DNA from 2 places in the Actinacidiphila sp. ITFR-21 genome. Region 1 is predicted to be linked to the other one. Evidence: riboswitches for the same ligand, from Rfam matches in the RefSeq annotation. Region 1 holds a riboswitch; the other holds the start of a gene.
The links. A riboswitch is a leader RNA that binds a small molecule or an ion and turns the genes downstream of it on or off. The one in region 1 is predicted to bind cobalamin.

Region 1 (3,399 bases):
CCGCCACGAGGCACGGCTGTGGAACGACGTGTTCGTCCTGGCCCAGGACCTCCTCGGCATCCCGCGGGGCACCGTGCGGGCCACCGTCCTGATCGAGACCGTCACCGCGGCCGTCGAGATGGAGGAGATCCTCCACGAGCTCCGCGAGCACAGTTCCGGGCTCAACGCGGGCCGCTGGGACTACCTCTTCAGCCTGATCAAGACGTTCGGCCACCGGGCGGACTTCCTGCTGCCCGACCGCGCCGGGATCACCATGTCCGCGCCGTTCCTGCGCGCCTACACCGATCTGCTGGTCCGCACCTGCCACCGGCGCGGCGCCCACGCCATCGGCGGCATGGCCGCCCATGTGCCCGGCGGGAGCGTCGACACCGACCGCGCCGCCCTCACCGAGGTGCGGCTGGACAAGGAACGCGAGGCCGAGGACGGCTTCGACGGCTCCTGGGTCGCCCACCCCGGCCTCGTCCCCGTCTGCCGGGAGGTCTTCGACGGCGTTCTCGGCGAGCGTCCGCACCAGCTCGGACGCACCCGCGCCGACGTCGCGGTGACCGCCGCGGACCTGCTGTCGGTGCGGCGCGCCGGCGCCCCGCCCTCGGCGGAGGGCGTCCGCACCACCGTCGCGGTCGCCCTGCGCTACTTCGCCGCCTGGCTGGACGGGCGGGGAGCGGTCCCCCTGTACGGGCTGATGGCTGACGCCGCCACCGCCGAGATCGCCAGGGCGCAGATCTGGCAGTGGCTGCGGCACCGCGTCGTCGACCGGGCGAAGGTCGCGGAGGTGCTGGCGGCCGAACTCGCCGTGCTCGGCGCGGAGTCTCCCGGGGTCGACCTCGGCGAGGTCCGCGCGCTGTTCGAGCGGACCGCCCTGGCGAGGGAGCTGCCGGCCTTCTTCACCGCGCACGCCTACTCCCGCCTTGTGCGGCTCCCGGAGGGACGGTCCTGACCCCGGCTGCCCCCGCCGGCTGCCCCCGCCGGGAGCCCGCGGCTGCGTGCCGCCGCCCGGGACCACCCCGCCGCCCCGGGCCACCCCGCCGGCCCCACCCGCGTCCCGGGATACGGGCGGAGGTGACCGGGGAGCCGGACACGCCCTAGCCTGGCGGAGCAGCCGGTTCACCCCGTCCGCCAGGCGGGGAGTCGCAAGAGGGAACCCGGTGGGATTCCGGGACTGCCCCGCAGCGGTGAGGGGGAACGACCGCCGTCATACGCACTGGGCCCGTGGGGCCCGGGAAGCGACGGCCAGTAGGTGTCCGCCTCGGGCGGACGTGCCCGCGAGTCCGAAGACCTGCCCGTTGCCCGTACGCGACCGATCGCGTACGGAGTCCCGGTGACCTCGTGGGCGGGTCGGCGTATCCACCGAACGGGCGAACGTGTGCGTGGCGCACGGCCGTTCCGTCGGGTTCGTCATACCTTCGCGCTCGCGTCCCGCCCCGGGATCCAGGGAGATGTCTCGCGAAGGAGATTTCCGTGACGGCGAAGTCCGCAGCCGCGGCAGCACGGGCCACCGTGTACGGCTACCCCCGGCAGGGGCGGAACCGGGGGCTGAAGAAGGCCGTCGAGGGCTACGGGAAGGGCCGTGTCACCGCCGATGCCCTCCGGGAGACGGCGGCCGGCCTGCGCAGGACCAACTGGGAGCAGTTGGCGGGCGCCGGTGTCCACGAGGTGCCGACCGGCGACTTCTCGTACTACGACCATGTGCGGGACACCAGTGTGATGGTCGGCGCGATCCCGGCCCGGCACCGCGCGGCGGTCGGGAAGGACGCCTTGGACGGCTACTTCGCGATGGCCCGCGGTACGCAGGACGCGGCCCCGCTGGAGATGACCAAGTGGTTCGACACCAACTACCACTACCTCGTCCCCGAAACCGGCCCCGACACCGACTTCACCGCCGACTCGACCCGGCAGGTGGCCGAACTGACCGAGGCCCTCGCCCTCGGTCATGCCGCCCGCCCGGTGCTCGTCGGCCCCGTCGCCTATCTCCTCCTCGCCAAGCCCGCCCCCGGCGCCGACCCGGACTCCGACCCGCTGACCCTGCTGGACCGGCTGCTGCCCGTCTACGCCGAGGTGCTCGCCGACCTGCGGGCCGCCGGCGCCGAGTGGGTCCAGCTCGACGAGCCCGCGCTGGTCCAGGACCGCACTCCGGCCGAGCTGGCCGCCACCGCCCACGCTTACCGCGGGCTCGGCGGCCACGGCAGCCGGCCCAAGCTGCTCGTCGCCTCGTACTTCGACCGGCTCGGCGAGGCGCTCGCGGTCCTGGCGAAGGCCCCGGTCGAGGGCCTCGCCCTCGACTTCACCGATGCCGCCGCCGCCAACCTCGACGACCTCGCGGCCGTCGGCGGCCTGCCCGGCAAGCGGCTCGTCGCGGGCGTCGTCAACGGCCGCAACATCTGGATCAACGGCTACGAGAAGTCGCTGTCCGTCCTCGCCACCCTCCCCGGCCTGGCCGGCCGGGTCGATGTCGCCGCGTCCTGCTCCCTCCTGTAGGTGCCGCTCGACGCGGCGGCCGAACAGGACATCGACCCGCGGGTCCGCCGCTGGCTCGCCTTCGCCCGGCAGAAGACCGCCGAGATCGTCACCCTGGCCGGGGGACTGGCCGAGGGCACCGGCGCCATCGCCGCGCAGATCGCCGCCAACCGCGCCGACCTCGCCTCCCGTACGGACTCCCCGATCACCCGCGACCCGGCCGGCGGACAACGCGGCCGTCCTGGTCGGCTTCACCCGCCCCGAGCAGGTAGCCGAGAACCTCTCCGCCGTGGACGACCCGCTCTCCGCCGGGGAGTCCGCCTTCGTCCGCCGGACCGCAGGTCGCCTCCAACAAGCGCTGGACGCCTACGGTGAGGTCTTCCTCGACGAGAAGGGGGCGCGATGACCACCGCCCGGCAGCTCTCCTTGACGGCCGCCACGGCCTCGTACCCGGCGGGTTCCGCCGGCCAGGCCAGCGTCCTGCTGTTCAACGCCCAGCACGCCTCACCCGAACGCTCCCGCCGGCAGGCCGCCGACTTTCGGCGTTCTCGCTGATGATCGTGGGGTGGCTCGGGCGGGTGATGGAGGTGTGGCCCGGTCCTGCGAGCCGGCGCGGGGCGGCGGGCAGGTCCGGTCCGCCGGGCCGTACGGCCTGAGCCGTCACCGCGGAGAGGGCGCGGGGGCGCGGGGGCGCCACGAAAGATCGAGGCAAGGGTGTCCGGAGATTGGCTCAATCAGGGCCGCGCATGCGGCCCGGACGGGTGCCGGACGCCGGGCGCCGGGCAGGGCCGCTGGCATACGACCCGGGGGATTGCCGTGACCTGCCGGAACGCCGGACCGCGGGGACGCGTTCACGATCCGGCGTATCGCGGTGGATCATGCCCTGACCCCCGACTTTGTATCACAAATCAACTTATAAGTCTATATAGATATTAGGTGAGGTGA
Region 2 (3,399 bases), 4.9 Mb from region 1:
CACCCACCAGGGCGGTGGCGGCCACGGCGACCGCGATTCGTAGGCGCATCCGTCCCAGTGTGGGCGGTCGGCGGCGGCCCTGCCAGGGGGCGGCGGCAGTCGGGTGACGCGGCCGGATCCGGGGCAGGAGGCCCTGATGGACCGTGTCCGGCGCGGCGGCGCCGGCCGGCCGGGGCAGCGGTCCGGGCAGGGCGCGGATGCGGAGTCGGGGGCCGGGCCGGGGCGGGCGGCGGCGCCGGGGGCACTCGCCGCGGATGCCGGGCGGCTCGACGCCCGTACCGGGGCCTCAGGGCCGGCCGTAGCCCTTGAGCTTCTCCGTGGCCCGGGACATGTCGCGCTGGGAGAGAGTGCGGGGGGAGCCGGTGTCGGTGGCGGACCGGGCCATCAGCCACACCCGGCACATCCACTCCAGCTGCGCGGTGTGGTCGTACGCCTGGTCGAGCGAGTCGCCGTACACCAGCGTGCCGTGGTTGCGCATCAGGCAGCCGGTGCGGTCGCGCAGCGCCCTGAGCACCGCGCGGGCGAGCTCCTCGGTGCCGTAGAGCTCGTAGCGGGCGACATGGATCTGGCCGCCCATCGCACCGGCCGCGTAGTGGATGTTGGGCAGCTTGTCCACCAGCGCGGACACGGCGGTGGCGTAGGGCGCGTGGGTGTGCACGATCGCGCGGGCCGGTGTCTCCCGGTAGACGGCCAGGTGCGTCGGGAGTTCGCTGCTGGGCCGCAGCCCACCGCGCACCTGGTGCCCGTCGAGGTCCACGGCGACCGCGTCGTCGGGGCCGAGGCGGTGGTACGGGACGCCGGTCGGGGTGATCAGCACCAGGTCGCCCACCCGGGCCGACACATTGCCCGAGGTGCCGACGACCAGGCCGTCCGCGACGCTCCGGCGGGCCGTCTCCACCACGTCCGACCAGGCTTGCTCCACCGCGTCCCGCACTGTCGGCCCCCTTGGGTCGTGGCTGTGTCCGCTGCCGCAGAGGCATTATGCGCGGTGGAACGCCGCCACCGGCCATCGCACGCCGCCCCTGGCCGCCCGGCGCCGCCGCCCGGCCCCCTCGCCACCGCCCCGCCCTCCGGTCCGCCGCCGCGGGCGGCCGTCCCGGCAGGCGGCACGATCGCCCCGGTACGTACCCGGGCACTGGGCGGCGCCCGGCGCGGACCGGGGTGTGGACCACACCACATTGCGTCCACGCAGGTCAAGGGCTGTTGACGGGTCCTGACAGGCGTGGTGAACTGCCGGAAGCCATACGGCGGCAGGAGAGGAAGTCCGGTGCGAATCCGGCGCGGTCCCGCCACTGTCACCGGGGAGTGCACTCCCAACCCCGCGTCACGGCCGACTCGTCGGCTGGAAGACCGGGAGTGCGTTGATCCGGGAGCCAGGAGACTCTCACCGCCGGTCACGTCGAACCAGGGCGCGGACCCTGAGTGAGGACTTCTGCCATGCCCGGCACGCGCGTACACCTTCCCGACCGGCCCCTCCGTCCTGTCGCCCCGGATGTGACGGCGGCCTGAACCGATGCGTACCGACCGCGTGTTCGCGTACGGCGCCACGCTCGGTTTCCTCGCCGACCTCGTCGCCGGCGACCCGCGCCGCGGCCATCCGGTCGCCGGGTTCGGGCGGCTGGCGGGAGCACTGGAGCGCCGGATGTGGCGCGACGACCGGGGCAGCGGCGCGGTGTACGCGGCGCTGTGCGCCGGGGGCGCGGTGACCGCCGCCGTGCTCGCCGGGCGCGCGGTGCGGCCGTCCGCGGCGCTGTCGGCCGGGCTGGCAGCGGCGGCCACCTGGTCGGCGCTCGGCGGCACGTCGCTGGCGCGGGAGGCGCGGGCGGTCGGCGCGGCGCTGGAGGCGGGCGATCTGGCCGCCGCGCGGGCCCGGCTGCCGCACCTGTGCGGGCGCGACCCGCAGGCGCTGGACGCGGCCGGGATCGCGCGGGCGGTGGTGGAGTCGGTCGCGGAGAACACCTCGGACGCGGTGGTGGGCGCGCTGGTGTGGGGCGCCCTCGGCGGGGTTCCCGGCGTGGTCGGCTTCCGCGCGGCCAACACCCTGGACGCCATGGTCGGCCACAGGTCCCCCCGCTTCCTGCGCTTCGGCTGGGCCGCCGCCCGGCTCGACGACGTCCTCGGCTACCCCGGCGCCCGCCTCACCGCCTGCCTGGCGGTGCTGGCCAGCGGCCACCCCCGCTCGGCCGCGCGCACCTGGCGCCGCGACGCGGCGGCCCACCCCAGCCCCAACGCGGGCCCCGTGGAAGCGGCCTTCGCCGGCGCGCTGCGGCTGCGCCTGGGCGGCACCCTGTCCTACGCGGGCCGTACCGAGCACCGCCCGCTGCTCGGCGCGCAGTACCCGCCGCCGTCGGCCGCCGACATCCCCCGCGCGATCCGGCTGTCCCGGCGGGTCGGCGCGCTCGCGCTCGCGGTCTCGGTCGCCGCCTCGGCGGCCGGCGTCCGGTCGCCGAGGCGGCGCGGCGCGGGGCGGCCGGGCGCGGTGGCCGCGGGCGGGACGAGAGCGGGCGCGGTGGCCGCGGGCGGGACGGGGGCGGCGGCGGCAGCCGGCAGGGCGGCCGCGGGTCCGCGGCCCGCCGGGCGGCGGGCGGCGCGGTGAAGGGGCTGCTGGTCGCCGGGACGACGAGCGACGCGGGCAAGAGCGTGCTGACCGCGGGGCTGTGCCGGTTCCTGGTGCGCCGCGGGGTGCGGGTCGCCCCGTTCAAGGGGCAGAACATGTCGCTGAACTCCTTCGTGACCAGGGACGGCGCCGAGATCGGCCGGGCGCAGGCGATGCAGGCGCGGGCGGCCCTGGTGGAGCCGACGGCGCTGATGAACCCGGTGCTGCTGAAGCCGGGCAGCGACCGGAGCAGCCAGGTGATCGTGCTGGGCAAGGCGGTCGGCGAGCTGAGCGCCCGCGGCTACCACGGCGGCCGGCAGCGGGAGTTGCTGGACACCGTGATGGGCTGCCTGGAAGAGCTGGGGGCGCGCTACGACGCGGTGATCTGCGAGGGCGCCGGCAGTCCGGCCGAGATCAACCTGCGCCGCACCGACATCGTGAACATGGCCGTGGCCCGCCGGGCGGCCCTGCCGACCCTGGTCGTCGGCGACATCGACCGCGGCGGCGTCTTCGCCTCCTTCTTCGGCACCACCGCCCTGCTCTCCGCCGAGGACCAGGCGCTGATCTGCGGTTACGTCGTGAACAAGTTCCGCGGCGACCCGGCCCTGCTGCAACCGGGGCTGGACATGCTGCGCGGCCTCACCGGCCGCCCGACGCTCGGTGTGCTGCCGTACACCCACGGCCTCGGCATCGACGAGGAGGACGGGCTGCGGGTTTCGCCGCGCGGCGCGGTCCGCGGGACGGCGGTCGGCGCGCCGTACGGCGCCGAGGTACTGCGGGTCGCGGTCGCCGCCGTCCCGCTG

Region 2: linked by a shared signal. The riboswitch ahead of RLT57_RS05115 (cobalamin biosynthesis protein) and the one ahead of RLT57_RS27005 (5-methyltetrahydropteroyltriglutamate--homocysteine S-methyltransferase) in region 1 are both predicted to bind cobalamin.

The regions. Positions count from the first base shown of each region.
Region 1 covers NZ_CP134605.1:6,047,369-6,050,767, reverse strand. The annotation lists gene aceB (malate synthase A) at 1-937, shown strand, start outside; cobalamin riboswitch at 1,084-1,298, shown strand; partial or broken gene RLT57_RS27005 (5-methyltetrahydropteroyltriglutamate--homocysteine S-methyltransferase) at 1,459-2,683, shown strand; gene RLT57_RS27000 (hypothetical protein) at 2,857-3,009, shown strand.
Region 2 covers NZ_CP134605.1:1,130,516-1,133,914, forward strand. The annotation lists gene RLT57_RS05105 (alpha/beta hydrolase) at 1-49, opposite strand, end outside; gene RLT57_RS05110 (class II aldolase/adducin family protein) at 287-934, opposite strand; cobalamin riboswitch at 1,207-1,404, shown strand; gene RLT57_RS05115 (cobalamin biosynthesis protein) at 1,514-2,596, shown strand; gene RLT57_RS05120 (cobyric acid synthase) at 2,593-3,399, shown strand, end outside.